Regions from separate parts of the Ferdinandcohnia sp. FSL W7-1320 genome, predicted to be linked through region 3. Evidence: riboswitches for the same ligand, from Rfam matches in the RefSeq annotation. Region 3 holds a riboswitch; each other region holds the start of a gene.
The links. Region 3 has a riboswitch for lysine ahead of NST91_RS06455 (Na+/H+ antiporter NhaC family protein). Riboswitches for the same ligand answer to the same signal wherever they lie in the genome.
Positions count from the first base shown of each region.

Region 1 (11,313 bases), 290 kb from region 3:
GATTAACCTCTTTGCTTCCCCCCACTTGGACGATGACCTTTGTCTGAGGGTACGATTATCCTCTTTGCTTACCCTCACTTGGACGATGATCTTTGCGTGAGGGTACGATTATCCTCTTTGCGTACCCTCACTCGGTCGCGAACCTTTGCCTGAGGGTACGATTATCCTCTTTGCGTACCCTCACTTGGACGATGACCTCTGCCAGAGGGTATGATTAACCTCTAATATTTTTTGTTCCCGAAACTACCTTCAATATCTTCACATTAAAATAAAATCCAGTACATCTCCTTATTTTTATGAAACAAAAAAAGCCCCATCCGGGACTTTTTTCTCTACTCCTACAATTTCACCGATTTCACATTATACACTGGTTCTTCAAACCAGTTGCTGGCGATTTGTTGGAAGATTTCTTTTTCCCCTGTTGTGAGGAACAGGTGGCCATTTTTTGACGTTTTTTTGTTCAGTAGTCCACTATAGAATAGCACGGTACTCACTTCACGGGCTGTCTCTGCGCCTGAATCAATTAGTTTGATTCCATTTCCCAAATAGTTCTGAATGGTTTTATGAAGTAATGGATAATGGGTACAACCAAGAATCAAGGTGTCGATTTCTTTCCCCCTTAAGACCTCTAGGGATTCGGCCACAATTTGTTCGGCATGGGGACCAGCGAATTCTCCTGCTTCGACGATTGGAACAAATCGTGGGCACGCGAGACTTTCGACATTGATTTGATTGTTGATTGATTTTAGAGCGTCAACATAGGCACCACTTTCGATCGTGTTGACAGTGCCGATAACTCCTACATAATTATTTTTTGTAACCTTTAGGGCGGTTCTTGCTCCTGGGTAAACGACACCGATTACTGGAATTGAAAGTTCAGCTTGAATTTCATCCAACACGAGCGCAGTCGCCGTATTGCATGCTATGACAAGCATTTTAATTTTATGTGACAATAAATAGTTCGTCAGCTCCCATGTAAACTGACGAACTTCGTCTATAGGTCTTGGTCCATATGGACACCTGGCATTATCACCTAAATATATAATTTCTTCATTTGGTAATTGTCTAATTATTTCCCGAGCAACGGTTAAACCGCCAACCCCTGAATCGATAACTCCGATTGGTCTGTTCAAAAGATTCGCCTCATTCTACTCGCATTTCTTGATGTAATTTTCTAAGACTCTTTTCGAGTTGGGTAACTTCTTCAGCAGAGAAGTTTTCCATGATTTCATGTAGGTAATCTTGTCTTTTCTTGATTACCTCTTCGATAATACGTTCACCTTCTTCAAGTAAATGAATTCGAACGACACGACGATCTTTTGGATCTTTTACGCGCATTACTAGCGAATTTTTTTCCATGCGATCTACAAGATCTGTCGTCGTGCTGCATGCTAAGTACATTTTATTTGATAATTCACCAATTGTCATGTCTCCAAGTTCAAGTAACCATTGAAGAGCTATAAATTGGGGTGTTGTAATTGTAAAGTTACTTAGGATTTCTCGGCCCTTTTGTTTAAGTAAGCCCGAGATAAAACGAAGTGATTTTTCGATATCTGCGATTACTTGGTAGTCTTTTGTTTCATTGCTCTCCTTAACAGTCATTACATCCTCTCCTAGTAAAATGTTAGTGGTAAAATCCAACCGATTTTTCTTCTATTACAGTTGCTTCATTGTATGCAAAATGTAAAGACGTATCGCTTAAGAAAAAAATCTATATTATTCTTATTTTCTACTTTTTTCGCGTAAAAAGCAAGTTGAAGTTATTTAGGAAATATGTAAAATGCACTAAATAAGTAACCGGCTACCTTACAAGAGTAAAGGGTAGCCGGTCATACTTAAAGTTCAAGTTCTCCCATACGAAGGAGCTCTACAACTGCTTGAGAACGCCCCTTTACTCCCAGCTTCTGCATCGCATTCGATATGTGGTTACGAACTGTTTTTTCGCTTATGAATAGTTCACTTGCGATATCTTTCGTTGTTTTGTCTTGAACTAGTAATTCAAAAACTTCTCTCTCTCTTTTTGTTAGTAGCGGTTTTGGTTGAAACTCTTTCTCCTTCAAGTATTGTAACCCTCCTTGCTAAGGTTCGAGCTGAACTACTGGATGGGTATATATTTAGTCACCATATAATATGAGAAGGAGAGTGTTGCTGTGACTGTTAAAAGGCCGATATGTAGACTTTTTTGCGTCTATTTTTAGATGTATTGGTATTTTTGATTAATTTGACTCATATATTATAGGTTAATTGGATTTAACATTTGTTTCATCTCTTCAGACCAAGGCTCTCCTTTTCCCGTTTGCTTTGACATTTGAACAAGCGTACTTCTGCCGACAAAACAAACGGCTCCTTCCTTATCTTTAGCCATATAATGGATATCCATTGAGGAATTGCCTAATTGATTTATTTTTACATAAAGTTTAAGCTGTTCTCCGAAATAGACTTGTTTCAAATAATCACATTGTTGGTTTGCAACTACCGGGATTGTGTCGCTGGATTTGTCAGTCCACCTTTGCATAAACCCTACATGGTTAAAATATTGAATTCTTGCTTCCTCAAAGTAAGCAAAGGGGACTGTGTTGTTTAAATGTCCAAACATATCTGTTTCGGAAAAGCGTACCTGAATTGGTTGAAAAAATTCAAATGTATTCTCCCAAGACTCAAATTCATCGATATACGTAATATGCTTCATTCCAATAGCTCCCTTACAAAAGATTATTCAAATTGCAGTTAAGTGGTGCGTTATTCTAATGGGGAAATTTTATGCCTGATTAAGAGGTATACTTCTAAAAACTCTTCGTAAAAAAAGCACCCCTCCATATGACATGAGGGAGTGCTTTCAATATTTCTATTAGACTTGGTCACTACCAAACATATTTCTGAATGCTTGGATAGATGTATCTCTGTTTAGTGCTGCAATTGAAGTAGTGAGTGGAATACCTTTTGGACAAGACTGTACACAGTTTTGTGAGTTACCGCAGTTTGCAAGGCCTCCATCTCCCATAATTGTTTCTAAACGTTCAGCTTTATTCATTTCACCAGTTGGATGTGCGTTGAATAAACGTACTTGTGATAATGGTGCTGGACCAATGAAATCAGATTTGCTGTTAACATTTGGACATGCTTCAAGACAAACACCACATGTCATGCATTTTGATAATTCATATGCCCATTGACGCTTTTTCTCTGGCATACGAGGTCCAGGGCCCAAGTCGTATGTTCCATCGATTGGAATCCAAGCTTTTACTTTTTTCAATGAATCAAACATTCTACTACGGTCAATTTGTAGGTCACGAACGATAGGGAATGTCTTCATTGGTTCAAGTTTAATTGGTTGTTCAAGCTGGTCAATAAGTGCTGAACATGATTGGCGAGGTTTACCGTTGATAACCATTGAACATGCACCACAAACCTCTTCCAAACAGTTCATATCCCAAGTAATTGGAGCAACTTGATTTCCATTTATATCTACCGGATTACGACGGAATTCCATTAATGCAGAAATTACGTTCATATTTTTACGGTAAGGAACCTTGAATTTAATTACATATGGTTCAGAATCTGGAGTATCCTGACGAGTTACATGAAATTCAACTGTTTTTTCACTCATCTTACTTTGCCTCCTTATTCTTAGTATAGTCACGTTTACGAGGTGCGATTAATGAAGTATCTACGTCTTCATAATGGAATGCAGGCGCAGTATCCTTCCCAGTAAATTTAGCCATCGTAGTTTTTAAGAAGTCCTCATCATTACGATCAGGGAAATCAGGTTTATAGTGTGCTCCACGGCTCTCGTTACGGTTATATGCACCAATTGTAATTACACGTGCTAGTTGTAGCATATTTTGTAATTGACGAGTAAATGTAGCACCTTGGTTGCTCCATTTAGATGTGTCATTGATGTTGATGTTTTTGTAACGTTCCATAAGCTCTTGAATCTTTTCATCAGTCTTTAATAGCTTGTCATTGTAACGAACAACTGTTACGTTATCTGTCATCCACTCACCAAGTTCTTTGTGAAGGATGTATGCATTTTCAGTACCATCCATTGACATGATGTTATCCCATTTTTCTTGCTCTTGTTTTACATGGTTATCGAAAACAGTTGAAGAAATGGAATCTGTACCTTTTTTAAGTCCCTTGATGTAATTAACTGCGTTTGGACCAGCAACCATACCACCGTAAATAGCTGATAATAGGGAGTTAGCACCTAAGCGGTTTGCTCCGTGCTGTGAAAAATCACACTCTCCTGCAGCAAATAATCCAGGGATATTCGTTTGTTGATGATCATCAACCCATAATCCACCCATTGAGTAGTGAACTGCAGGGAAGATTTTCATTGGAACTTTACGTGGATCATCACCCATGAATTTTTCATAGATCTCAATAATTCCACCTAATTTAATATCAAGTTCTTTTGGATCTTTATGAGAAAGATCTAGATAAACCATGTTTTCACCATTGATACCTAGTTTCATATCTACACATACATGGAAAATTTCACGTGTTGCAATATCACGAGGAACTAAGTTTCCGTATGCAGGATATTTCTCTTCTAAGAAGTACCAAGGCTTTCCATCTTTATATGTCCATACTCGTCCACCTTCACCACGAGCGGATTCACTCATTAGACGAAGTTTGTCGTCTCCAGGAATTGCTGTTGGGTGGATTTGGATAAATTCACCGTTCGCATAATATGCACCTTGTTGGTACACGATTGATGCAGCAGATCCAGTGTTGATAACTGAGTTTGTAGTTTTACCAAAAATAATTCCAGGGCCTCCAGATGCCATAATAACAGCATCAGCAGGGAATGATTTAATTTCCATTGATTGAAGATTTTGCGCTACGACACCACGACAAATTCCTTCGTCATCTTGGATAATTCCTAAGAATTCCCAACCTTCGTATTTTGTAACTAATCCTGCTACTTCGTGACGTCGAACTTGCTCATCTAATGCATAAAGCAATTGTTGACCAGTTGTTGCACCAGCGAATGCAGTACGATGGTGTTGAGTTCCCCCGAAACGACGGAAATCAAGTAAACCTTCTGGTGTACGGTTAAACATAACACCCATACGGTCCATTAAGTGAATAATTCCAGGTGCTGCTTCACACATCGCCTTAACTGGCTTTTGGTTAGCTAAGAAGTCTCCACCATATACTGTATCATCAAAGTGGATCCACGGAGAATCCCCTTCACCTTTTGTATTAACTGCACCGTTTATCCCACCTTGTGCACAAACAGAGTGAGATCGTTTTACAGGTACGAGTGAAAATAAATCAACTTGTGTTCCTTCTTCAGCAGCCTTGATGGTAGCCATTAACCCAGCTAGTCCACCACCAACTACGATAACTTTTCCTTTACTCAAAGTTACTCACTCCCCAATAAAGAGATCGTTCAAATGTCATACTAGTGAACGGTCAAATTTTAAAAGATCAATTACGCATTGACATATTTGCGCCCGATTTTATCGAGCTTACTTGAAAATTTTCTTTGAAAAATTAAACGAATGCAAGGATTGTAGACACACCTACGTATGTTAACGCTATAAAAATAATCATTGTTACATATGTTGCAATTTTTTGAGAACGAGGAGTTACCGTTAATCCCCAACTTACTGCAAATGACCAAAGACCATTAGCAAAGTGGAAGATGGTAGAGATTATCCCAACTAGGTAGAATGTAATCATCCAAGGTGAACTCAAGATATTCTCCATCATATTAAAATTAACTTCCGCACCAAGAGCTGCGGCAATTCTTGTTTCCCATACATGCCATGCAACAAAAATTAGAGTAATTATACCGGACACACGTTGTAGTGCGAACATCCAGTTACGGAAAAAGCTATAATTGCTCACATTGTTTTTTGCTGTAAAGGCAATATAGAGACCGTAAATTGCATGAAATAATAATGGTAAATAAATAACAAAAATTTCTAAGAAAAGTTTAAACGGAAGACTTTCCATAAAGTGAGTAGCACCGTTATAAACCTCTTCTCCTCTTGTCGCAAAATTATTCACAACTAAATGCATCACTAAAAATAAACCTACAGGAATTACACCTAATAATGAATGAAGTCTGCGATTTAAAAATTCACGATTACCAGCCATACTTTAACCCCCCTTAGTAATTAAACGTGCCCACATGGCACTCCGTTATAATGTTTCATCCTGTATAATTATGTAAAAGGACGATATAAAAACTGACAACTGAAAACCTTTGCAGGAATCTACAAATTTATTTATTGTAGATAAATAGACAAATACTGCAACTGATTTTCTTTTATCAGTATAATGTAACAAATTCATTTTACTCCCATAAAGCAAGAGCGTCAAGGAAACAAGTCCACAATTTATTCATAAAAATAATAATAATTGTACACATATGATTGTAGTCATACGAAATAAAAATCAATTCTCCCTGACAAAAAGAAACAAAAAAATTCATGTTTTTCTTATACCCTCATGTTATATAATAAAGAATGGAGAAAGAGGGGAATGCAGTGAAGAACGTTAACATCAATGAACAAAATGTAAATACAAGTGAACAGTCTGTTCCCGTATTTGGGTACGAACTATTACGAGAAATTTTAATTCCTGATATTCTCGGGAAAGAAACGCCACAGATATTATATTGGGCTGGAAAAAATCTTGCCCGAAAATTCCCCTTACCTACGACGGAAGAAATCATTTCATTCTTTCACGATGCTGGATGGGGAGACCTTAAGGTAGAACGTTTGGATAAAAACTCCATTGAATTTCATTTGGAGGGTTCGATCGTAACTACTCGCTTTAAACGGAAAGATATTTGTACATTCCAGCTTGAATCTGGCTTTCTTGCCCAACAAATTCAACAACAGAAAAATCGAATCACCGAAAGCTTTGAACAACAAAAAAGAAGAGCACAAAAAATAATATTCACGGTAAAATGGGACCCAAAAGACATCACCGAAGAATAAAAGCCTGCACATTTCGTGCAGATTTTTTATTAGGCTGTTTTCGCAAACTTTGTTGTTTTTATATCGTTGACTTCCGCTTCAGGTGGACGCTTTTCGCGGGCGTGGCTTGAGCCTCCTCAACGAAATGTGGAGGCGGCTTGCACAGAAACGAGAAAATTGGCCGACTAAAGCGCCACGTCCTGTGCGTCGGAGACTCCGACAAAGAGGCGTATTTTGCCTCTGAGGGAGGAGTTGAAATTTCTCAGTTTCTAGCCGCTGAAACTGGACACGTCGCTACCGCTCCTGCGGGGTCTCAAGTCTCACGCTTTTCCCGCTGGACATTGAATTTGCTTCTTTGAAATAACCCACGCACGAAGAAATTGTGAATACATTTTCAAGGAGTCCCCACCTTACGCTCTAATCAACTAGTTTTGCCTTTATTATCAGAAAGCAATAATCTTTTTTAGAAAAGAGCCTTCTATTTAAAAAAAAGGGTGTCCAAATTCCTTTGAACCACCCATTTAACTAAAATTATAGTTTTACTTTCGCTCTTTCTTCTTCAACAGCAGCTAAATTAAATGAGTCATGCAAAGATTCAACTGCTCGAACCATATTGCCTTGTTCAAGAACTGTAGATACTTTAATTTCAGATGTACTTACCATTTTCACTTCAATATTTTCATTTGCAAGCACTTGGAACATATCAGCGGCTACACCTGGGTTTGAAACCATTCCAGAACCTACAATTGAAACCTTTGCTAATCCATCCTCATGTTCGATACTTTCATATTTCAATAAATCCTTGTTATTTTCTAAAACAGCAAGTGTGTCACGTAAATCAGGTGTTTTTACAGAGAATGAAATATTTGTATGATTATGATCTGTCATATTTTGAATAATGATATCTACATTTAAACCATTTTTTGCTAGTGTGCCAAATATAGTTGATAGTGTATGCAATTCATTTGGTAAACCTGATACTGTTACCCTTGTAATTTGGTCTTCAAAAGCAATTCCCCTAACAACAAGATTCTTTTCCATTGAAACTTCCTCCTCAATAATGGTTCCATTTTCTAGCTCTAAGCTTGAACGAACTTCAAGCGGCAATTCGAAGTTTTTCGCAAATTCCACTGCACGTGGGTGAAGTACTCCAGCACCAAGATTTGCAAGCTCCAGCATTTCATCATAAGAAATGGAATGAAGTTTTCGTGCAGTTGGAACTACGCGAGGATCAGTTGTGTATACACCTGTTACATCTGTGTAGATGTCACATTTATCCGCCTTTAACGCCGCTGCAAGTGCGACAGCAGTTGTATCGGAACCTCCACGACCAAGAGTAGTAATGTCGCCTGAACTGCTGACTCCTTGGAATCCAGCAACGACAACGATTTTTCCTTCTTTTAAGCTTTTATATACTCTTGATACCTCAATGTTTTCAATTCGGGCATTGCTATGTATTGCCTCTGTTTCAATACCAGCCTGCCAGCCTGTATACGAAACGGATTCATACCCTTTTTCTTGTAAAGCCATAGATAATAATGCAATTGTTACTTGTTCACCTGTACTTAACAACATATCCATCTCGCGCTTACTTGGCGCGCTTGTAATTTCATTAGCTAAGCTTACTAGCTGATCGGTTGTCTTCCCCATTGCCGAAACAACAACGACAACTTGATTTCCCGCTTGCACCTCTTGAATAACTCGACTTGCAACATTTTTAATTCTATCTGGTGACCCAACAGAGGTGCCTCCAAACTTTTGAACGATGATCCCCATGCCCTCAACCCTCTCTTAGAATAATAAAAAACAGCAATGAGAGATTCTCATTGCTGTGATATACGTAAACGTACTACGTGTCACTTCGTGAGATAGCCCTCCAAGATTCATCCATCTTGACAATCCTATGTCTCTTAAACATAAGACCAGCATAAAAAAGTATGAGCCTTTTTACACTTCGGCGAACTTTCCTTTTTGCAATGATCATTAGGGCTCATACCCCTCCAATTGCATACTGATAAAGATCGCACCTCTATCTTCACTTCAACGTATTGAAGTGTAATATTATATTATTAAGCATTATATCAGACTATTTTTATAATAGCAACGACTATTCTTTTAATTTTTCGTAAATTGCTTCAGCTGTTGGTCTAGGAATATTAGCTTTTAGGATATCCTCAACACTTGCTTCTCTCAACTTCTTGATAGAACCAAAGTGCTTTAATAGTGCTTTTTTACGTTTTTCCCCAACTCCAGGAATATCGTCGAGCACAGATTGAAATGCGTTTTTTCCACGGATTTGACGATGGAAGGTAATCGCAAAACGGTGAACCTCATCTTGAATTCGTTGTAGAAGATAAAATTCCTGACTATTTCTAGGTAGTTCTACAATCTCAGGTGGGTCTCCAATTAAGAGCTCGGACGTTCTGTGTTTATCATCCTTTGCAAGTCCTGCTAGTGGAATTTCTAAACCTAATTCATTTTCAAGAATATCCCTTACTGCAGCAAGATGACCTTTACCTCCGTCAATAATGATTAAATCTGGCAATGGAAGGTTCTCTTTTAATGCACGGCTATATCTCCTCCGAACAACCTCCCTCATCGATTCATAATCATCCGGACCTTGAACTGACTTAATTTTGTACTTTCGATATTCTTTTTTGTCAGGTTTTCCATCAGTAAACACAATCATGGCAGAAACAGGATCTGTTCCTTGAATATTTGAATTATCAAATGCTTCGATTCGATGAGGTGTATAAATCCCTAACTTCTGTCCTAAATTTTCAACAGCCTTAATTGTACGTTCTTCATCTCGTTCAATTAAAGCGAATTTTTCCTTTAGCGCAATTTTTGCATTTTTAGTAGCTAGGTCAATTAATTGTTTTTTCTTCCCTCTACTAGGCTGTTGAACAGCTACTTCTAATAATTGCTCAACAATGTGACGGTCTATCGAACTAGGAAGCAACACTTCCTTTGGTTTAAAATGATTATCTTTTAAATAAAATTGACCAAGGTAGGTTAAGAAGTCTTGTTCAGGCTCGTTATAAAAAGGAAATAAAGAAACATCCCGCTCTATTAATTTTCCTTGACGGATAAAAAAGACTTGAACACACATCCACCCCTTATCATAGGAATAACCAAATACATCACGATCAATAAAGTCTGTCATTGTCATCTTTTGCTTTTCCATTGTCGTTTCAATATTTGAGATTTGGTCACGGTATTCTTTTGCTCTCTCAAAATCGAGTTCTTCAGAGGCCTTTAACATTTTTTCAGTCAACTCGCCTTTGATTTCTTTATATCCACCATTTAAAAAGCGGATAATATCGTCTACCATTTTTTTATTGGTTTCATCGGTAACATCATTGACACAAGGGGCTAGACATTGACCGATATGATAATATAAACAAACCTTATCTGGTAATGTTGAACATTTTCTTAAAGGATATATCCGGTCTAATAGTTTTTTTGTTTCAGTTGCTGCTTGTACATTAGGATATGGTCCAAAATATTTTCCCTTATCCTTTTTTACTTTTCGAGTAATCAATAAGCGTGGATGTTTTTCAGCAGTAATTTTGATAAAAGGATACGTCTTGTCATCCTTTAACATGATATTGTATTTTGGATCATATTTTTTAATAAGATTGATCTCAAGAAGAAGTGCTTCAATATTTGAAGAAGTTACAATATATTCAAAGTCCTCAATCTCATTGACAAGCCTTAAGGTTTTACCATCGTGTGACCCTGTAAAATAAGATCGAACACGGTTTTTCAACACTTTCGCTTTACCCACATATATTACAGTACCTTGCCTGTCTTTCATTAAGTAACAACCAGGCTGGTCTGGTAAAATCGATAATTTTTCCTTAAGATGATCGTGCATAGTAATCACTCCATCTACTATAAAATCAATTCGTCTAAGTAATCTTTTCTTTTATTTTGACGTATCTTATATTGTAACATTTTTACGAAGAAGTTGTACGAGTAAAAATAGGAAGTCACTTAGAAATGAGTTCAAACAAAAAAAACAGCCTATTAAGGCTGTTTAAAATTTGGATTAATAGTGGTTTGCAAGTCTGTCAGCAAGAGCTTCTTTTGGTTGGTAACCGACTACTTTATCTACAACTTCACCGTTTTTAATTACAAGTAAAGTTGGGATGCTCATTACGCCAAACTTCGCTGCAGTTTCTTGGTTTTCATCTACATCGAGTTTCACGATTTTCACTTTGTCACCAATCTCAGTGTCTAATTCTTCTAGTACTGGAGCAATCATTTTACATGGTCCGCACCAAGGTGCCCAGAAGTCTGCAAGTACTAATCCATCTTTTGTTTCTGAATCGAAATTTTGGTCTGTTACATTTGTAATAGCCATTTTAAC
Region 1 covers NZ_JBBPAM010000001.1:1,566,045-1,577,357, reverse strand. Annotated here, with positions in the region: gene racE (glutamate racemase) at 339-1,133, opposite strand; gene NST91_RS07930 (MarR family transcriptional regulator) at 1,144-1,602, opposite strand; gene gerE (spore germination transcription factor GerE) at 1,836-2,060, opposite strand; gene NST91_RS07920 (acyl-CoA thioesterase) at 2,234-2,689, opposite strand; gene sdhB (succinate dehydrogenase iron-sulfur subunit) at 2,849-3,607, opposite strand; gene sdhA (succinate dehydrogenase flavoprotein subunit) at 3,609-5,369, opposite strand; gene NST91_RS07905 (succinate dehydrogenase cytochrome b558 subunit) at 5,503-6,111, opposite strand; gene NST91_RS07900 (YslB family protein) at 6,504-6,959, shown strand; gene NST91_RS07895 (aspartate kinase) at 7,470-8,714, opposite strand; lysine riboswitch at 8,800-8,978, opposite strand; gene uvrC (excinuclease ABC subunit UvrC) at 9,046-10,818, opposite strand; gene trxA (thioredoxin) at 10,993-11,307, opposite strand.
Region 1: it holds a riboswitch for lysine, as region 3 does, so the genes downstream of both, NST91_RS07895 (aspartate kinase) here and NST91_RS06455 (Na+/H+ antiporter NhaC family protein) in region 3, are expected to answer to the same signal.

Region 2 (11,313 bases), 530 kb from region 3:
TCGATTAATGTTATAAAAGGAACCAATCATTTGGGGTTCAGACCCTAACTGAATAAAGTTATAGCCTCCGGCGGATGCCACGATTTTTCAAAGGTAGTTTTTCGAGACAGTAAGTTCAAAGACTAAGAACGCCACGTCCTGTGGCAACGTCTTTATGACCCACTTCCTGTGGGCCTAAAAATCGGGCAGCAAATACGCTCCACCCCTGGCCATTTAAGAGGCTAGGGGTGGTTATTTATTAAAAACATCATGAGTTGAAAGGGAGAAAAAAATGCAAACAACATTACTTTATGGAAAAGAAAGTTTAACAATTAATGTCCCGGATGATGCTCTTATTTTAGAACCACAAAACCCCTCAGGTCTTGAGGATGAAATGGGAGCATTACAAGAAGCCCTCAAGAATCCTATTGGATCACCTCCTTTAGCAGAAATGGTGAAAGCAACCGATAAAGTAGCTATCGTCATTAGTGACATTACACGGCCAACGCCTAATGAAAAACTTGTTCCGGCTTTAATTAAGGAATTAAACCATGTTCCGCTTGAAAACTTTGTGATTATTAATGGAACGGGAACGCATCGTGATCAAACGGAAGAAGAGTTCGTTCAAATGCTAGGGCAATGGGTTGTTGATAACGTTCGGATTATTAATAATCGTTGTCATGATAAGGAAACACTTGTCAAAGTAGGGCATAGTAAATTTGGTTGTGACGTTTATTTAAACAAAGAATATGTTGAAGCAGATTTTCGAATTGTAACCGGTTTTATCGAGCCTCACTTTTTTGCTGGCTTTTCAGGTGGACCAAAAGGAATCATGCCAGGGATCGCAGGAATTGAAACGATTATGACCTTCCATAATGCACGGATGATTGGTGATCCGTTAGCAACATGGGGAAATATGGTGAATAACCCTCTTCAGGAGATGACAAGGGAAATTAACATGATGTGTAAACCTCATTTTATGCTGAATGTCACTTTGAATCGTGATAAGCAGATTACAAATGTGTTTGCTGGGGAATTAATTGCCGCCCATGACAAAGGTTGTGCGTATGCAAAAGAACACGCAATGACGAAATGTGAACAGCGCTTTGATGTCGTCATAACCTCAAATTCTGGCTATCCACTCGATCAGAATCTGTACCAGGCTGTAAAAGGTATGAGTGCTGCTCATAAAATTGTGAAAAAAGGGGGAGCGATCATTATCGCTTCAGAATGTTCTGATGGGCTTCCAAGCCATGGGAATTACGGGGATATCTTAAAAATGGCCAAGTCTCCACAAGAAATCCTAGACATGATCAATGACCCAGAGTTTAAAACATTTGATCAGTGGCAAGTGCAAAAGCAGGCCGTAATTCAAGTGTGGGCTGATGTTTATGTGTATTCACTACTTACAGATGAGCAAGTGACACAGGCAATGCTGAAGCCAACACACAATATTGAACAAACGTTAGAACAGCTTAAAGAAAAGTATGGGAAAGACATGTCTGTAGCGGTACTACCGTTAGGGCCATTAACTATACCGTATGTTGATTCTGAGGATTAATAGGAGGGCTAAGTCATGTCTCAAAGTTTTTCGGCTGTATTAATGAATGAGAGAGATAATGTTGCGACCGTTTTAGTAGATTTAGAGGCTAATATCTTTGTTACTGCTTCGTATGGTGATAGGAAAATTGATGTACAACTCGTACACTCCATTCCCTTTGGGCACAAATTTGCCGTTGATTCTATTAAAAAGGGTGAAAAGATTTATAAATACGGTGAAATCATAGGTGTTGCTTCATGCGATATTGAGGTAGGAGAGCATGTCCATGTACACAATCTTGAAGGAACACGAGGTAGGGGGGATATAAATGAATAATCAAGAATATTTTATGGGGTATAGACGTCCGGATGGAAAAGTTGGGGTTCGTAATCATGTATTGATTCTTCCAACTATCACCTGTGCGACCCAAGCTGCATACCAAGTTACTCAGCTTGTACATGGGACTGTTAGTTTTATTCATCAACATGGCTGTACACAGGTTGGAGTGGATTATGATCAAACCTTCCGAACCTATGTTGGTGTTGGCCTTAATCCAAATGTGTATGGCGTAGTCGTGCTAGGTTTAGGCTGTGAAACACATCAAGCAAGAAGTGTAGCAGAAGAGATTGCTAAAAGCGGAAAGCCAGTTGAGACTGTTTCCATCCAGGAAAATGGAGGCACCTTGCAAACGATCGCTAACGCAGCCAAAGTTGCAGCAAAGATGGTTCAGGATGCCTCTGCAATTATGAGGGAACCTTGTCATGTTAGTGAATTGATCATTGGAACGGAATGTGGTGGTTCGGATGCATGTTCTGGCTTATCTGCGAACCCTGCGGTTGGCCATGTGAGTGATTTAATTGTAAAAGCAGGCGGAACAGCAATCCTTGCAGAAACGACAGAATTAATCGGTGCCGAACATTTACTTGCGAACCGAGCGGTTGATGACCATACTTCCAGACGAGTATATGAAAAGATTAAGCAGGCAGAAGGTCGTGCGCTTATGATGGGGATTGATATCCGCACTGGTAACCCTACGCCAGGAAATATCGCTGGAGGGTTAAGTTCACTTGAGGAAAAGTCACTTGGTGCAGCTACAAAGTCTGGCACCAGTCCGCTTCAAGAACTGGTTGACTATGCAGAGATTCCAACTAAAAAGGGACTTGTCTGGATGGATACTCCAGGGCAGGACATCGAACAGCTTACAGGAATGGTTGCGGGAGGTGCACAGGTAGTTCTCTTTACAACTGGTCGTGGTACGCCAACGGGTTCACCGATTGCTCCTGTTATTAAAATTTCAACAAACACACCAATGTTTAATAGTATGAGAGATAATATGGATTTGAATGCTGGAACAATTATTGAAGGTAAAGAGACTGTTCAAACAGTTGGACAATCTATCTTTGATGAAATTAAATCTGTCTCGTCAGGAAAACTGACAAAATCAGAAATTTTGAAGCAAAACGACTTTGGAATTTGGAGAATAGGACCGACCTTTTAACTTATTCAGCAGGGTCTCCAGCCAATCAGAATAAGTTAACGTTTCCGGCAGAATCAGCCATTAGTTGAATAAATTTGCTAAGTAGAAACCTTCAAAACCGAAATCGGAAAAACCAAAAAAGGAACCCACTTGAAACTGAGAAGGTTCCTTTTTTTCTTTTTTAGACGTTGTTATTTATAAAACGAAACTAACAATAATACCTGAAAGTATGCTTACTAGTGTGGCACCATATAAAAGTTTCAAACCAAAACCAGCAACGACATTCCCTTGCTCTTCATTGAGACTTTTCACCGCCCCGGTAATAATCCCGATTGATGAGAAATTAGCAAAGGAAACAAGGAATACAGACAGAATACCAAGTGTCCGTTCACTAAATTGGTGATTTCCTCCAGATAAATCCATCATCGCAACAAACTCATTTGTCACGAGTTTTGTCGCCATAATTCCTCCGGCACTAACTGCTTCTGATAAAGGAATCCCCATAATAAGAGCAATTGGAGAAAAAAGGTAACCTAATAGCGTTTGGAATGAAATGGTGAATACTAGTTCAAATACATGATTGATTGCTGCCATTAAAGCAATAAAACCAATTAACATGGCACCGACAATAACTGCAACCTTGAATCCATCAAGGATATATTCTCCAATCATTTCAAAGAATGATTGTTTTTTTTGATCGCGGATTTCGATCATATCCTCATCTGGATTTACTTCGTACGGATTAACGATAGAAGCGATAATAAACCCGCCAAATAAATTTAACATTACAGCTGTGACAACATATTCTGGCTTTAGCATTGTCATATAAGCGCCGACAATGGACATTGAAACTGTTGACATCGCGGAAGCACATAGGGTATACAACCGTTGTTTGGATAGCATACCTAATTGCTTTTTTAGTGTGATGAAAACTTCCGATTGCCCGACCATCAATGAAGCAACTGCATTATATGATTCAAGTCTACCCATCCCGTTTACTTTACTTAATAACCATCCAATCCCATTCATAATGAATGGTAAAATTTTCAGATACTGGAGAATTCCGATTAATACTGAAATAAATACGATTGGAAGCAATACAGTTAAAAAGAATGGAGCCTCTCCATCGTTCGCCATTCCGCCAAACACAAAGGAAATCCCTTCGCCTGCATATTCAAGCAGTTTATTAAAAAAAGCAGAAATCCCCTGGATGATAATGAAACCAAATCTAGTATTTAATAGTAATATTGATAAAATAATTTGGATGACAATCATGATGAGAATCGGTTTATATTTTACCTCTTTTCGGTTGGAACTTGCCAACCAAGCCAAAAACAAAACAACAAAAATACCTAAAACTGAAAGAGCATATTGCATATGTAACCTCCTGGTGTATTTTTAACATTATGTACATACTCTCGGTATAGTAACCTCTTTTATATGTGATTACAATGTATATTTTGTCCATTTCTTATAACAAGAACACGATATAGATGGCTTATTTTTTTATATATCCCATGTTAAAACAGTAGTTACTGGATTTTCTAATAATTAGTAGTTGACTGATTAGTAGTTACTATTGTAGTATAAAAACACAATTAAATAAGGCCTCACTTTTACTAGTGAGGTAGAGGCGCGATATTTAACAGTCTTTAGTGGAGTTTGAGGAAACAGTGATGCTAGGGAGAAGGAAATGTCGCCGAAGTTTGTAATACCCTCAATATTACATGCTGGGTCTGCAGTTAATAGCTGCAGGACTGTCTCAATAAACCCCCAGTTTATTGAGTTGTGCTATCTCAATTGAGATAAAAGAGAGGACCTTAGGGCAAATTTACTGCGACCTGAGTATATCTCAGGTCGTTTTTTTGTCGAAATTTATAAGAATACGGAGGAGAAACAGCATGAGAAGCAAATTAACAATATTTTTCGTTTTAATCATTTCTACCATTCTATTATTAGCAGGGTGTGGAACAAGTAATAGTTCGGATTCTGGTTCATCAGAAGATAATACATTTAAGGTAGGTCTTGAAGCTGGATATGCACCGTTTAACTGGACTCAAAATGATGATTCCAATGGTGCAGTAAAAATAGACGGTTCTGCAGAGTATGCAGGCGGATATGATGTGGAAATTGCAAAAAAAGTAGCTGAAGGTTTAGGTAAAGAATTAGTGATTGTAAAAACAGAGTGGGATGGTCTTGTACCAGCTTTAACATCAGGCAAAATTGATGCAATCATAGCTGGTATGTCACCAACAGCAGAACGAAAAGAAACAATCGATTTTTCGGATAATTACTATACTTCAAATTTAGTTATGGTTGTGAAAAAAGGCAGCACTTATGAAGGTGCTACTTCTATCCAAGATTTTAAAGGAGCAAAAATTACTGCTCAATTAAATACATTCCACTATACAGTAATCGACCAAATTGAAGGTGTCGAAAAGAAAACGGCGATGGACAACTTCCCAGCAATGAGAGTAGCACTTGAATCAGGAATGATTGATGGTTACGTGTCAGAACGTCCAGAGGGTATTAGTGCTTCATCTGCTAATGAAAATTTTGTAATGGTGGAATTTGAAGATGGATTTGAAACTTCAGAAGATGATACAGCAATTGCTGTCGGACTTCAAAAGGGCAGCGAATTAACAGAAAAAATCAATGAGATTTTATCAGGTATCTCAGAAGAAGAACGTACAAGCATTATGGATTCGGCTATTCAAAATCAACCAGCAGCAGAATAATAAATACAGGGAACCGACTGTATATCAACATACAGTCGGTTATATAGGGCTAAGGAGGAGAAGAAATGAGTTTTGAGTGGGTCATTAAAATAATTATCGAAAACTGGCCAATGTTCCTTCGTGGTGCGGGTTTAACACTCTTGATCGCTCTTATCGGGACGGTCTTTGGGGCAATGATTGGATTGCTAGCAGGAGTTATCCGTACAATTCCAATGCCCGAACGTGGTGTGAACAAAATATTTTTAAAAGTCATTAATGCCATCCTCTCCATCTATATTGAATTCTTCCGTGGAACACCGATGATTGTACAAGCAATGGTTATCTATTATGGTTCTGCGTTAGCATTTGGGATAGATATGAATGTTTTTGTTGCAGCGATCATTGTTGTCTCAATCAATACAGGGGCATATATGGCTGAGTATGTTCGTGGTGGGATTGTTTCGATTGATAAAGGACAGTTTGAAGCAGCACATGCAATTGGAATGAATCATTTCCAAACGATGTGGAACGTTGTCTTACCACAGGTTATACGTAATATTCTACCTGCAACAGGTAATCAATTTGTGATTAATATTAAAGATACCTCCGTTCTGAACGTGATTTCAGTGACAGAATTATATTTCGTGACAAAATCGATATCAGGCAATAACTTTAGATATTTTGAATCGTTTTTCGTAGCATGTATGATTTATTTTGTGATGACCTTCATTGTTACAAGAATTCTATTATACTTTGAAAGAAAATTAGATGGCTCTGATAATTATACGATGATTGGGAACGATCGACCGATACAAGTTAATCAACAACAATAGGAAGAAGGAGGAGAGAACATGGAAAAGGTTATTGATATTCAACATTTAAGCAAATCCTTTGGCACTCATGAAGTATTAAGGGATATTGATTTCTCGGTGAATAAAGGAGAAGTTGTCTCCATCATCGGTTCCTCCGGATCCGGTAAATCAACTCTTCTTCGTTGTATTAATCTATTAGAAAGACCTAGCGGTGGGCAAATTATCTATCAAGGTGAAAATATTTTGGATAACAAGCATGATGTCGCTACCTACCGAAGACATTTAGGAATGGTCTTCCAACAATTTAATCTTTTCAATAATCATAATGTCCTAAGCAATTGTGTAGTAGGGCAAATAAAAGTATTGAAACGCACGAAGGAAGAAGCGGAAAGAGTAGCGATGAAATACTTAAAAGTTGTTGGTATGGATAAATACATTAACGCTAAGCCAAAGCAGTTATCCGGTGGGCAAAAGCAACGTGTAGCGATTGCAAGAGCACTTTCGATGGAACCAGATGTGATGTTATTTGATGAGCCAACATCAGCACTTGATCCAGAAATGGTAGGAGAAGTCCTAAAAGTCATGAAGGAACTCGCTGAGTCTGGTCTTACGATGTTAATCGTAACGCACGAAATGGAATTTGCAAAAGAAGTATCAGATCGAGTTGTATTTATGGATAAGGGTGTTATTGCTGAAGAAGGAAGTCCAGAGCACATCTTCAATAATCCGACACAAGCTCGTACTAGAGAATTCTTAAAACGTACAATCGTATAAGCAGCTAAAAATAAATAGAATCAATCCTCTGTCAATTTAATATTGACAAGTTGATCATTTTCAATTAAATTATTACTTAGATTAATAACCGAGTGATATTATTTACCTTCTGAATAATAATAAAGAGCTTTAGCATTTTATTAATGTAGAATTGGTAGAATGAAGAAGCAATCTTTTTGTATTTAGAAGTACAGAATAAGACAAATCGGTATATTTTTAGACTTAGAGGGAATAGTCTGGAAATATACCGTTTTTTTTGTTTGGGGGGAATTTACTTGAAGAAAACAAAAGGGTCCATCGAATCAGAAATTAGCAAAGCGATTACTCATTGGGAAAAGGATTTTTTGGGGCGTGGATCTGTTTCCGTTAAAACAGATATTCTCCGTGATATGATAATCGTTTATTTACAAGGTATATTAACTCCTGCGGAATATGCTGTTTGTCAAACAAAGGATGGCATGCTATCAATCAAACATACTCGGTCAGGGTTAGTTGAATCTGGTTTGGATGGATTAAAAGAAATTATTTTAACCATCACTGGGGAAGAAGTAAAAAGTTTTCATACTGATTTAAGTACTCGTACTGGAGAACGAGTTATCGTGTTTAAGTTATTTAATGATTTAGAGAAAAAATTAGTTTAGGGAGATTTTTAAAAGACTTTATTAGTCAGTTAAAAATAGACCGAGAACAAGTATCAGTGGTTACTACGACTGGTACTAGTTCTCGGTTTTTTTATTTAATTACTATTTAAGTTCGGTCCATTTTGACGGAGGGAAGTTTTATGATTTCGAATAGCATATCCATACTACTTACCTTATTTTTTATCGCACTTTTTTTATCTGTGGTAAGTGGATTCGTATTCCTATCTAAACGGGTGCCCCTAGGTTTTGTGCGGGTCCACATCGGGATCATTTCATTGCCTGCTTTGGTGTCATTATTGATTCTATTAATGAACAATATGAATCACAATGTTGGCCCCTTGCACTTGGATTCATTAGCTTGGCTTATGGCATGTTTTGTTCTGACGATAGGGATTGTCATCCAACGTTTTTCTGTAAGGTATTTACTAGGAGACCGTTCTTACCGAAAATACTTTGCATTCTTCACACTTATAACAGGTACGGCTTCTGTTTCCTGGTTAAGTAATGACCTTCGATTGTTGGCCGGTTGTTGGGGGATTACTCTTATTGGGTTAACGATTCTTATAAGTATAAAGAGGGAGTGGAAGGTAACGAGAGTAGCAACAAGACTCTCTGCTCAGGTATTTGCAGGTAGTTGGCTGGCTCTTCTATTTGCTATCATTTGGTTGTCTCAAATCACGGGCAGCTGGAAGCTAACTCTAATCTTGGCCAATGATAGTCTGACACATATCGGTACATGGGAAAAAACAGGAATAAATCTATTATTGGTTTTGGCTGTAATCATTCCAGCAGCCCAATGGCCATTCCATAAATGGTTAATTGAGTCTGTTGTGGCTCCTACACCCGTTTCTGCAATTATGCATGCTGGGATTGTAAATGCAGGCGGAATTATACTAACACGTTTCTCACCGTTGTTTAATGGGGATAAAGCTCAGATTTTATTACTTGTTCTCTCAAGTATTTCTGTCTTAATCGGTAGTGGCATAAGTTTGGTACAGGTTGATTATAAACGTCAATTGGTGGGTTCTACAATTGCGCAAATGGGTTTTATGCTTATTCAATGTGCTTTAGGTGCTTATTCGGCAGCCATTCTCCACCTCATATTACATGGTATTTTTAAGGCTACTCTTTTTTTACAGGCTGGTTCGGCAATACGCCGGATTGAAGTCTCTTCTAATCATACTAAAAGATCGTCTATTTTGTGGATTTTCGCTGGTTATGGATTAGGTTTACTTACTGGGATTGCTTATTGGAGGATGTCCTCTAGTGGACCTTATGACATTGTGACTGCTTTGATAGTAGGATGGTCCTTATCATTTTCTTGGATGCAGTTAATTGTTTATTGTAAAGGAAGAATTGATAGAGTGGCTGGTCTTTTCCTTTTGGGAGGATCAGCAACTGTCTACTTACTTTTACATAGTTTTTTTAAAGAATGGTTATATACACCTGTTTTTCAAAGTCTTCAACTGCCTATGCCGATTGTGTTCATTGTCGTTTGTCTATTAATATTTGGTAGTGTAATGGGCGCGATCGCTTCCCGTTATCCTACATCCTCCTTTTCCGCAGTACTTTTTCTTTGGTTTATAAAATTTGGAGAAGGAGAGATGAAGTCTACCGAAAGCCATCCAAGCTATCTAAAATAATCACTTTCACAAGGAGGTTGTTGGTGTGATGTTATCCTCTACATTACAAAAAGAAATAAACATACAACAGCTAAAAGAAATTGATACAGAGATTGATATTAAATCGTTAGTTTCTTCAGCAAGTAGAGTAATAGCACCACTTGGACCTATTTCAACGTTTGCAGCTCGTCACCCATGGGTGGGACTGGAAGATTTAAAATTTGAAGATGTTGCTAACTGGTTAAAGAACATCCGAAATGTAGAAATATACCCTAGTACATCTATGATCCTATCGGCTAAAAATCGCGGGGAAATCGATGAAGGTTTTTTAGAAATAGGTTTGCAGCACTGGCTAAACTCACATTCTCTTAAAATACCTCGGGAAGAGGCTGAACGTTATTGCCGGTTTTCTCTAAATTTGGATGCGATGTCTGCAAATCCCTTATCATCACTAGAGGTAAAAAACTTTATAGAGGATTCAAAAAAACGAAATATAGAACTTTACGAGAGTATTCCGAGACAGCCCTTAAGCATGAAGATAGAGCCCAAGGATGGTAGAAATTTAACGGAAGTGCTAGATCATCATGTTATTAAATGGTGTAAGTTATATCTGGATGACTCCCAAGCGGGGTGGTCAATACCGAAACATGAAGATGGATTTTATCGAACTTGGCAAAGCCTTATACAGCATGACCCTTCATTGCGTAAAAACCAACGCAAAATGTTTAGAAACTGGCCACAAGATGCAGAGACGGCGTTGGAAGTCGTTTTATCTGCTTTTAAAATTCCTCGTTCAGAGATACAAGATTACCTTGAGAGTCATTTGCTATCTTTGCCTGGCTGGGCAGGCATGATGCTTTGGCGTTCTCAACAATCTCAACAAGAACAATCACTTTTAATGGAATATTTAGCTGTTCGAGTTTCTATGGAATGGGTTTTGGTGAATCCTTACCTGCCTTTGCACAATAGCTTTGAGAAAAAAGTTCAATTTGATTCACTTATAAAAGCCTGGGTACAGTATGGAGGGCTCACAATCGAGAAATGGTTGGGGATGTCTACTGAACAACAAAAAGAATACTTGTCATTTGCCTACACGTTTAATGAAAAGATTCAAAAAAAATTGTGGCTTGAGGCTTGGGAACAAACTTACACAGATCAATTGAAACAGAGAATCTTAGCTAAACAACAAGTGAACAATGTAACAAATCGTGCATTAGCCCAATTTGCATTTTGTATAGATGTCCGTTCTGAAACCTTTAGACGTTATTTAGAGAAAGCGGGGCCTTTTGAAACAATTGGTGTCGCTGGTTTCTTCGGATTACCAATTGAAATTCGGGAGCTTGATTGTAAACATACTCATTCCTCATTGCCCGTGATGCAAAAGGCAAGACATAGAATAGAAGAAAGAGTGGATACAAATGAACTAAAGCAATACCAACAACGTAAACGAGCGTTAGAATCTGTAGCGTATACGTTTAAAAAGATGAAACAGAATACAGTTCCAAGTTTGCTTTTACCTGAGGTAAGCGGACCTTGGCTTATGATACAAACGCTAGGCCGTAGTTTTCTACCCAGAAAAGCGGGCCATTTCATACGTAATTTTCGAGATTCATGGTTAAGGAAACCAGAAACAAATCTCACGCTTCATTCTGCTCGGAACAATATATCTGAAATTTCATTAGGTTTTTCTGAGGAAGAACAAGTCAATTATGTCCGTCAAACACTTAAGATGATGGGGCTGACAACAAACT
Region 2 covers NZ_JBBPAM010000001.1:744,074-755,386, forward strand. Annotated here, with positions in the region: gene larA (nickel-dependent lactate racemase) at 272-1,540, shown strand; gene NST91_RS03635 (UxaA family hydrolase) at 1,556-1,855, shown strand; gene NST91_RS03640 (UxaA family hydrolase) at 1,848-3,017, shown strand; gene NST91_RS03645 (NupC/NupG family nucleoside CNT transporter) at 3,192-4,373, opposite strand; lysine riboswitch at 4,617-4,798, shown strand; gene NST91_RS03650 (transporter substrate-binding domain-containing protein) at 4,898-5,734, shown strand; gene NST91_RS03655 (amino acid ABC transporter permease) at 5,800-6,546, shown strand; gene NST91_RS03660 (amino acid ABC transporter ATP-binding protein) at 6,565-7,299, shown strand; gene NST91_RS03665 (Na-translocating system protein MpsC family protein) at 7,575-7,940, shown strand; gene NST91_RS03670 (NADH dehydrogenase subunit 5) at 8,081-9,583, shown strand; gene NST91_RS03675 (DUF2309 domain-containing protein) at 9,609-11,313, shown strand, end outside.
Region 2: it holds a riboswitch for lysine, as region 3 does, so the genes downstream of both, NST91_RS03650 (transporter substrate-binding domain-containing protein) here and NST91_RS06455 (Na+/H+ antiporter NhaC family protein) in region 3, are expected to answer to the same signal.

Region 3 (11,313 bases):
TATCCTAAAACGACTGGTGTAATTACGCCTAAACAAATCTTCCACCAACCACCTGCACGAATATCGGAAATCGCATTTGCATGTGCTTGTAATGGATTCATTTGCTTGAATACCCAAGCAATAAGTATTACTTCAACTAAACCGGCAACAGCAATACCAAATTGGTTAATGAAGTAGTCAACTACATCTAGGAAGTATAAGCCTCCATTTGTAGAATATAGGATTGAAATAAGTGATGCTAACCCTGCACCATATATGACTGCCTTGTTACGTGTAAGATTAAATTTGTCTTGAACTGCAGCAATGAACACTTCACAAATCGAAATTAATGACGTTAATCCGGCAAATACTAATGACAAGAAGAAAAGCGCTCCGAAAAATTCGCCAAATGGCATTTGGTTAATAATTTGCGGGAAGACCGCAAATGCTAGACCAACACCTGCACTAGCTACTTCTTCTACAGGTACATTCGCTTGTGCTGCCATAAAGCCTAATGCCGCGAATACCCCGATACCTGCTAATAGTTCAAAACCTGAGTTTGCAAAACCGGTAATAAATGCATTGTTTACTACATCGGACTTTTTAGGTAAATAACTTGCATAAGTAATCATAATTGCAAAACCAATTGATAAACTAAAGAAAATGTGCCCGTATGCCGCTACCCAAACCTCTCCAGACATAATTTTATCCCAGTTAGGTTGGAAGAATGAATTTAGACCCGTGCTTGCTCCTTCAAGTGTTACTGCACGAATAACGATAATCGTAAAAATAACTAATAGTGTAGGAATGAAAATCTTATTCGCTTTTTCAATCCCCTTTTTCACGCCTTTAAATAGGATAAATAGTGTAATAGCCCAAACAACGACTAAAGGCCCAAAAACCCCAAGTACTGGCGCTCCAACTTCTCCTGGAGTTTCAGCTAAATGTAAGTACTTAGAGAATAAGAATCCTCCTGTATCTTCTCCCCACGCTTTATTAAATGAAAAGAATGTATACGAAATTGCCCATGCGATAATAACTGCATAATAGGTGGCGATAACGAAAGAAATTAATACCTGCCACCACCCAAGCCATTCTAACTTTTTATTTAAACGGAAAAATGACAAAGGTGCTGATCCTCTAAACTTTTGTCCGATTGTAAATTCGAGAATTAGGATTGGTATACCAGCTGTTAAAATCGCAAATAGGTATGGTAGAAAGAATGCGCCTCCTCCATTTTCGTAAGCAACATATGGAAATCTCCATATATTACCTAAACCAACCGCAGAACCGATTGCAGCCATTACGAAGCCTGCCCGCGTCCCCCACTGTGGACGATTATCCATAAAACAAACCTCCCCTTTTCCACTTTAGCCCGTTACCGTATTAGCCCTTTAGCACTAGACTGAAGTTGGAAATTTTTCTATTTTCAGATTATTTTCTATAATCTATTTATTAGTATAGCCAGTCTTTATCTCTATGTCAAAAGTTATTTTAAAATGAAATATACTTTTAAAAAAAAAAGAGACAAAGGTTCTAATTCCCTTTGTCTCTTATATACTAGTTAAGTTTGATTGTTACCATTTGAATAGTAATTCTATGCGTTTTGTCTGTTTTTCATAGTGAAAACAAAAATAACAAATAACAGTAAAGTAGTAAGCACTCCTAATAAGGTATTGCCTGTAAGACCTAGTACTATATATCCGATTATAGCGATAACGGCGGAAGTGATGGCATATGGTAACTGTGTCATTACATGATCAATATGATGGCTTCCAGCTCCAGTGGAGGACAGAATAGTTGTATCTGATATTGGTGAACAATGATCACCAAACACGGAACCCGCTAGGACAGCAGCTAAGGCAGGAAGTAGTAAATTAATATCTGATGCCGCTACAATGTCTCCTGCAATCGGAAGCATCATTCCAAAAGTTCCCCAAGACGTCCCTGTCGCAAATGCCATAAAGCCGGCTACAACAAATAATATGACCGGTAAAAATGCAATATTTAAATTAGACCTTTCTACGAGGCTCGCTAGATATTTACCTGTTTCAATTTGTCCAATCAAGTCAACAATTACCCAAGCAAATAGTAAAATGTATACAGCTGGGAGCATTGATTTTATCCCTTCAACAATTCCCTTAGGAAGAAGTCCAATGTTTAAAGCTTTTTTTGCATAAACCTGAACAAAGAATAAAATAAGTGTTACAAGAATACCTAGGATTCCACCAGATAATAGAGATCCTGTTACATCCGTATTTTCAAAAATTGTAAAAATGGTTATATTACCTTCAGAAGCTCTATAGCCTGTCCATAATAAGGAACCAACCGTACCGACGACTAATGCAATAATCGGCCAAACCAAATCACCAACAGTACCTTTCTCACTTTGAGGTAATTCCTGTTTTAATTCCCCTAATACCGGTTTTTCAGGGTCTGTTACTTCCCCTGTTGTTAATGCACGATTTTCATGGGTTTTCATACTACCAAAATTAATATTAAAAATGGCTACAGCTATTACCATTAAAATCGAAACGAGTACATAAAGGTTTAACGGAATCATTCGAATAAATGCAGATAACGGAGAAAACTCCGATACACCATGTGTTACTAAGATAGGTGCCAAGATTGCAATAATATAAGCACCCCAGCTAGAAATTGGTGAGACAACACAAATTGGTGCGGATGTTGAATCAATAATATAGGCTAGCTTTGCACGTGAAACTTTATTTCGGTCTGTAATTGGTCTACTTACTTGTCCAACAGCCAAGGCATTAAAATAATCATCAATAAAAATAATAACACCTAAAACAGCTGCTAAAAGCTGTGCACCCGTTCTCGTTCTTACTTTTGTTTGCGCCCATTCACCAAAAGCACGGCTACCGCCAGAGATGGAGATAAAGGCAGTAATAACTCCTAATAAGAATAAAAACAATATGATATATACATTCCATGTATTAAGTTCGCCTTCTGAAACGAAGACTCCTTTAATGCTATTCCAGATAGTGAGTAAAACGTCTTGTAGCCAAGCTCCGACTCCTTCATTCGTTAGTACATTTCCATGTAATATGAATGCAGCCGAAACAATGCCGACTCCAAGTGATAGTAAAACCCTTCTTGTTAAAACAACCATGAGAAGCGCAATGATCGGTGGGATAATTGAATATATTGTTCCAGACATGATATGTGATTCCTCCAAGTGTTATTTTGGAGGGCGTGGTGAAAGAAGATACTCTTTAGAAGACAAAAAGAGAGTATGATAGAAAATAACTATCATTACTCTCTGTAATGTTATGTTATCCTCCATCACGATCAGTAGCCCTCCATTATAGATCATTTCTATAATGACAGTGTTACCCTTTTTCAAGGCAACCCCAACAAAAATAACATTGACGTGTTTATTTTTGCTTCGGCAAAAAATCCTTTCAACTATGATCTACGTTGTCATCCTCACATAGTTTACTCTTATTTTCTGCACCTCTACCTCATCGATCAGATAAGGTGGTGTATTCATTTTTATTAATTCCATCGCTAGTATATCTGATTTTTCACTTAGATTCAACTATTCTAGTATAGTATTTTTTACTAATTTGTCGGTATCTCTATCGAAGGAGATGAATCCCCACCATTATTATAGAAGTCTGGAACATCATGTAAAATGTTTTGATTGATTACAGGGATAATTGTTTCAATTTCAACCTCTCCTGTTGAGAAAGGTAAAATAACCTGCATCGTCACTGTCGCAAGAACATTATATTGAAACCACCCATTATTAATCCCCCACTCATCAATTCTTCCTTGTGGCGTAGTTTCTCCAAATCCAATCATATGAAAACGAATTGGTATTTGTGGACCTAAGTTTCCTAAGAGGGCATTATTGGTTGCTTCCCCAAGGGGTACTTTAAAAACAAAGCCCGTTTGTCCACTGGCATCATCCGTTTCAATTTCTAAATCAGGATATTCAAGTTTATTAATTTCACCTTCATTTACATACTTTAAGTACCGCTCAATATTTCCGAGTGTCTTTGTCGCCATTTTATTGACGACCTGAGTATTGTAACTAATCACTTTCCCATTTTCATCTGTTTGCACAATACTTAAATCCTCTTGGACCAATTCTTCCTCGTTTAATTGTTGGTTAATAGCGTTTTTAATAACTGTGGCAGCAACCTTCTTCGTTTCATTTTCAGCATATGCCATGAGTGCGGGCTCTATCGCTTTGTTAATAATGAATAAACCAATAACAGTTGAGAGAATAAAAAATACGAATGTTAATAAGAAGACGTAACGGAAAGGCAAGGGCCCTTTCCTTCTTGGTTGTAGACGAGCTCTATACTTTCCCAAACGAAAATCCCCCCTTACAAGCTATGTGTATGCAAGTAAGGAGGGATGTACGATAACTATTTTGTTCGACAATGTTCAAGTGATGCCACGTTCTTTTATATGGTATACCTTCTCAGGTTAATTTTAGATCATTTTTAGTAGGGCGTCTCTGCCTTTCATGCCTACTGTAATGCCTCGGTTTTCGGCTTCAATTGTAATTGATTCAAGAGGGGCTTCCAGTAATTGCTCGATTGTACGAACACCAACTGCCCTACCAGCAATAATGCCTCGTTCTTTAAGTTTTTCGTTTAATAATGCAACATCGAGAGCTCCGCACATAATATAGCCATTTTCATTCGTGACTGCCATAAAATTTGTCTTAGGCAGGTTAACGGTAATGGCTGTAAATTGATGATTATCAATTACGATTGGTGTCATTGAGACCATTCCTAGCACACTCCTTTCCCTAACTAATTTATGTAACGGGAAAGTGATTTGTGTTTGAAATAGTACTAGTCATAGACCTATCTTTCTCTAATCCTTTTGACTAAGTATCTTTAGTACGTTTTGCTAATTGTTTTTTAATTTTTCAGCTAAAAGATCTCGTAAGAATTCTGGCATATAGTATTTTTTATCCTTTGCATCCCGTATGACAGGAAAGAGTGAACCGAATGTGAACATATCAATGGTAGCAATTGAATACGTTTTGTCAGGATCGAGGTCCTCCCCATTGATTTTAATATCGGTAATGTGATCTAATCCATCCGAAAGCTTTGTAGTGTAAAGCTCTACGCCGTCATATACCATTTTGCCCATTACCTTTCCACGGAATCCTAGACCCTTAATATGGAGGTTTTCCATTTCCTTTGTGTTTGCTTGTAAAATAATTTCCTTCAGTTCATCGCCCTTAACCCAGACCTTACATGGATTAATAGGATGTGGGCAAATTCGATGCAAGTCTTCTCTTGTTACCTTTCCTGGTGGAAGCGAGTCAAGCAATAGCCCTGAGTTCACCATCGATATGTCTCCTGCACACCATTCGCGAAGGACCTCAGCTAAAAGCTTGGAAAATGAGTTTTCCGCAAACCAATCACTTAGAAGTGGTTGGTCAATTTCTGCAATAACATCATTTTGTAAGGTGTGTATACTTTTTGCCATGTACTCTGAAAGGATTTCAGTTGTTTCCTTACTTTCTGACAGTGATTTCGTAGGGATTACACTTGCAGCACTTTCAATGAGCTTTTTGTGCTCAGTATCAATTTTAAGAGTAACATGTCCAATATAATTCCCGTATTTTTGCGCACAGCATAGAAGTGTGTTATTGATTCTCTTTCCATTTTCTAAAAGATGATGTGTGTGCCCACCAAGTAGCACATCAACATCTGGGAAATCTCTTGCAATTTGCTCATCCTCATTGATTCCTAAATGGGACATCAGAAGCATCATATCTGTTTTGTCTTTTAATTCATTGATTGTTTCTTGTAGGATAACAAAAGGATCTTTGACGTTCCAGCCGAGCAGCTTATATAGCCCCATATAATGAACCGTTAAACCGATGATTCCTATCCTAAATCCACTTGGCAAGACATGAATATGGTAAGGATCTGCCCAGTTAGGTAACTTCCCATTTCGGTCGAATAGATTTGCAAGCAAGACCTTAAATTCTGCCTCTTCATATAAAGAATCCAGATGTTCATAAGACATCGTAATTCCTTCGTTGTTACCGATAGTAGCATAATCGTATTGAAGTTGGTTTAAGAGCTGCACATTCAATTTGCCATGGGATGCTTCTGAAATTGGATGAAAGCGATCAATATGGTCACCAATATCAATTAAGAGCATTTCCTCATTGTTAGCCTGATGAAGTTTTCTCATTTCTGTGATATATTTTGTGATTTTAGGCCATCGGTCAAAATGGCTATGGAGATCGTTTGTATGATAAATATGTACGGTTTCAATCAATCCCTACACCTCCTTTTTGCCTGTTTAAAATGCTATGGACTTCTTCTTTAGGTACTTCACTTTTGTATTTCAATTTAAATTTAGTATAGTTTTTACTAGCTAAAAAAGTCTAATTGCCTCGGCGCTAAACCTCTATATTCGATTCCGAGCATATCAATAAATTGTTTAGCATTGTCTGCCGCATCCCCACCTGAATTGTTATTAAACAATACGTAGATGGTCTCACTTGATTGATTAAGTTTCTGCACATGGTGGATCCATTCTTCTAGCTCTTCTTTATTATACTTATATAAATAACGCACATCACGCCAATTGCCTTGTTTTGGCTTTGTCCAGCCATGAACATTTCTGCCATGGAAACGTACGAGCGTTTTTAGTTTATCGGTTGGATGGAGGACTGTCGGAATTGACCCTTGGCCTGCCTGTGGCTCATCGCAAATACTATGAATCCAGCCTTCCTGTTCCATAAATTGTAATGTTTGTTTTTTTAGTTGTGGTGAAAACCATGATTGATGGCGGAATTCAAGCGCTACAGGAAATTTCTCCCATCTGTTGCTTGCACCACCTTAAGTAGTCTACATTTTCTCGATTACAATCATACCATGGAGGAAATTGAAATAAAACCATGGCAAGCTTATTTGCTTGTTGATAAGGTTCCAGTGACAAACGAAAAGCATCAAACATGTCTTCCTTTGATTCAAATGGAATTTCTCCACGTTGATGACCTGTCATCCCCTGATAAGCTTTAACAATGAATTGAAAAGATTCAGGTGTGTCTCTCAGCCATTTTTCCACATTACGTTTAGGCTGAATGGCATAGAAAGACGCATCCACCTCGACAATTGGAAAGTGACCAGCATATTCTTTTAGTTTATCACTGGGTGTAGTTCCTGCTGTATATAGACTATCGTGGTCACCCCAGCCAGTTACACCAATATAAATCATGGAGTCACCTCCTATTACGATTATGTACAAAAATAACTCGCTTGAGAGTATCTCAAACGAGTTATTGCAAGTTTTCTTATTAACCGATAGAACCTTCCATTTCGAATTTGATTAAGCGGTTCATTTCAACAGCATATTCCATTGGAAGCTCTTTAGTAAATGGCTCGATAAAGCCCATTACGATCATTTCAGTAGCTTCTTGCTCAGAAATACCACGGCTCATTAGATAGAATAGTTGTTCTTCAGATACTTTAGATACCTTAGCTTCATGCTCTAATGAAATATTGTCATTTAAAATTTCATTATATGGAATTGTATCAGATGTCGACTGATTATCCATGATTAACGTATCACATTCGATATTAGAACGTGCTCCATGTGCTCTACGTCCGAAGTGTACAATACCACGGTATGTTACTTTACCACCGTGTTTAGCAATAGACTTCGATACGATAGTAGAAGACGTATTTGGAGCAAGGTGAGTCATTTTCGCACCCGCATCCTGGTGTTGACCTTTACCAGCAATTGCAATGGAAAGAGTCATACCACGCGCTCCTTCACCACGAAGGATAACAGCTGGATATTTCATTGTTAATTTTGAACCAATGTTACCATCGATCCATTCCATTGTTGCATTCGCATCACAAACTGCACGTTTTGTAACTAGGTTATACACGTTGTTAGCCCAGTTTTGAATAGTTGTATAACGGCAGTACGCATCTTTTTTAATGATGATTTCAACAACAGCACTGTGTAGTGAGTTTGTTGTATAAACAGGAGCAGTACATCCTTCAACATAATGTACGCTTGCACCCTCATCAACAATAATTAATGTACGCTCGAATTGCCCCATGTTTTCAGAGTTGATACGGAAATATGCTTGAAGTGGTGTATCAACCTTAACACCTGGTGGTACGTAGATAAATGATCCACCAGACCAAACTGCTGAGTTCAATGCCGCGAACTTGTTATCAGTTGGAGGAATAACCTTTGCCCAGTGCTCACGGAAAATATCTTCATTCTCTTTAAGAGCAGAATCTGTATCCTTAAATACAATTCCTAGTTCTTCCAGGTCTTCCTTCATATTATGGTATACAACCTCTGATTCGTACTGGGCTGAAACACCAGCAAGATATTTTTGTTCAGCTTCAGGAATACCTAACTTATCAAAAGTTGCTTTAATTTCTTCAGGAACTTCGTCCCATGACTTTTCGGATTTCTCAGATGGTTTTACGTAATACGTAATCTCATCAAAGTTTAAGCTATTAAGGTCTCCACCCCATTGTGGCATAGGCATGTTGTAAAAATGCTCTAAGGATTTAAGACGGAAGTCTAACATCCACTGAGGCTCTTCTTTCATGCGTGAGATTTCTTCAACAATTTCCTTTGTTAAACCACGTTCTGAACGGAAGATGGAAACGTCTTTATCTGCAAAGCCATATTTATAATCGCCAATTTCAGGCATTTTCTTTGCCATTCTACTTCACTCCATTCTATGTGAGGAATCCTCATAACAAAATGTTAGGAGAAATCAATCACGATTCATTTTGTTCGTTCTTAAATCCCTTTTCCATTGCCTTCCAAGCTAATGTCGCACATTTAATACGTGCTGGGAATTTTGAAACGCCCTGAAGTGCTTCAATGTCTCCTAAATCAATGCTATCATCATATTCTTTTCCTAGCATCATTTCTGAGAAGATTTGTGACATTTTTAATGCATCTTCAATTTTTCTGCCTTTAATCGCTTGAGTCATCATTGATGCGGATGACATTGAAATGGAACAACCTTCTCCATCGAATTTAGCATCTTGAACGACTCCATCATCAACTTTTAATGTAAGATGAATTCGGTCTCCACAGGTTGGGTTATTCATATCAATTGTTAATGCCCCATCTTGGATAACTCCTCGATTTCTTGGCTTTTTATAATGATCCATTATTACTTGTCGGTACAAGGTATCAAGGTTTATTCTAGAATCCATTGCTGAAATACTCCTTTGTTTTTATGAGTCCTTCAACTAGTTTATCAATTTCTTCTTCTGTATTATAGAGGTAAAAACTTGCACGGGCAGTTGCTGATACCTTTAACCATTTCATAAGTGGTTGGGCACAGTGATGTCCAGCTCTTACAGCAATACCTTCAGCATCTAGAACAGTTGCAACATCGTGTGGGTGGACATCTTCAATATTGAAAGTTACTACTCCCGCACGATGCTTAGGGCCATAAATAGTTAAACCCTCTACTTGTGACAATCGCTCGATAGCATGTGATGCTAACTTGTGCTCATGCGCAAGAATATTGTCTAAACCAATATCTTCTAAAAAGTCGATTGCAGCACCTAAACCAATTGCTCCTGCAATAATAGGAGTTCCAGCTTCAAATTTCCATGGGAGCTCTTTCCATGTTGATTCGTATAGGTCAACGAAATCGATCATTTCCCCACCTGTTTCAACTGGCTCCATTTTTTCAAGCAATGCTTTTTTGCCATATAATACACCGATACCAGTAGGTCCGCACATTTTATGGCCTGAAAAAGCTAGGAAGTCACAATCGAGGTCTTTTACATCGATTTTTAGATGTGGCGCAGCTTGTGCTCCATCAACAACCATGACAGCACCATTTCGGTGTGCAATTTCTGCAATTTCTTTAATTGGATTTATTGCACCAAGAACGTTAGAGACCATCATCACAGCAACAATTTTTGTCTGACTCGTAACAATATCTTCAACATCCTTGAGATCAATCGAACCATCCTCTTGTAGAGGAATATACTTTAACTTCGCACCTGTTCGTTTAGCAATTTGTTGCCAAGGAATAATATTGGCATGGTGCTCCATATAGGTAATGACAATCTCATCGCCCTCACCGAGATTATCGCGTCCATAACTTGCTGCAATTGTATTGATTGCAGATGTTGTTCCCCGGGTAAAAATAACCTCTTGAATAGAAGATGCATTGATAAATTTTCTAACTTTTTCACGTGCATTCTCATAAGCATCAGTTGCTTTTGTACCTAGGGTGTGAACACCACGGTGAACATTTGAATTGTATTCTCGATAATAGCGATCCAGCGTTTCGATTACAGTAACAGGTTTTTGAGATGTAGCAGCGCTGTCTAAATAGACAAGCGGTTTTCCATTTACCTCTTGATGTAAGATTGGGAACATGGAACGAATATCTTGGATATTCATTATTTTACTTTCCTTTCAATTACCTCAACAAGTTGTTTCTTAACTCCTTCAATTGGAAGTTGGTTTACAACAGGTGCAAGGAAACCATGAATGACTAGGCGCTCTGCTTCCATCTGTGGAATACCACGGCTCATTAAGTAATATAATTGAACAGGGTCAACCCTACCAACAGATGCAGCGTGACCTGCTGTTACATCATCTTCATCAATAAGTAAAATTGGATTTGCATCTCCACGTGCTTTTTCGCTAAGCATCAATACTCTTGATTCTTGTTCAGCATTCGATTTAGAAGCGCCATGTTCGATATGCCCAATACCATTAAAGATAGAGCTTGCGCTATCCTTCATAACACCATGTTTAAGAATATATCCTTCAGAATTCTTACCATGGTGAGTAATTCTTGTCGTAAAGTTCTGCTTTTGCTCGCCACGACCTACAACAACGGTCTTTGTATCAGCATATGAGCCGTCTCCAACTAAGTTAGTGATATTTTCGGAAATGGTATCACCATCATTCATAAGTCCGAGAGCCCATTCAACTTTACTGTCACGACCGATTACTCCACGACGAGTTACGTAAGTTGTGTTTCCTGTAGCTAAAGCATCAACAGCTCCGTAAGTAACTTTAGCATTGCTGCCTGCTATAACTTCTGAAACAATATTTACAACTGTATTTGCAGAATCTGTTGTAGAAATATAGTTTTCAACATAAGTAACTGAACTATTATCTTCAGCAACTACGATTACATGGTTAAATAGTGCGGATGCACCATTCTCTTGAATAAATACAGTTTGAAGTGGAACGGACACTTCAACATTCTTAGGAACATAAACAAATGCACCACCATTAACCAATGCAGCATGCAGTGCAGTTAGACGGTGTTCATCAACCTTGACGGCTTCTTTCATAAAA
Region 3 covers NZ_JBBPAM010000001.1:1,277,328-1,288,640, reverse strand. Annotated here, with positions in the region: gene NST91_RS06460 (sodium-dependent transporter) at 1-1,325, opposite strand, end outside; gene NST91_RS06455 (Na+/H+ antiporter NhaC family protein) at 1,577-3,160, opposite strand; lysine riboswitch at 3,288-3,470, opposite strand; gene yunB (sporulation protein YunB) at 3,565-4,323, opposite strand; gene NST91_RS06445 (DUF1805 domain-containing protein) at 4,447-4,749, opposite strand; gene NST91_RS06440 (bifunctional metallophosphatase/5'-nucleotidase) at 4,873-6,264, opposite strand; partial or broken gene NST91_RS06435 (DUF72 domain-containing protein) at 6,360-7,209, opposite strand; gene sufB (Fe-S cluster assembly protein SufB) at 7,289-8,686, opposite strand; gene sufU (Fe-S cluster assembly sulfur transfer protein SufU) at 8,745-9,191, opposite strand; gene NST91_RS06420 (cysteine desulfurase) at 9,181-10,401, opposite strand; gene sufD (Fe-S cluster assembly protein SufD) at 10,401-11,313, opposite strand, start outside.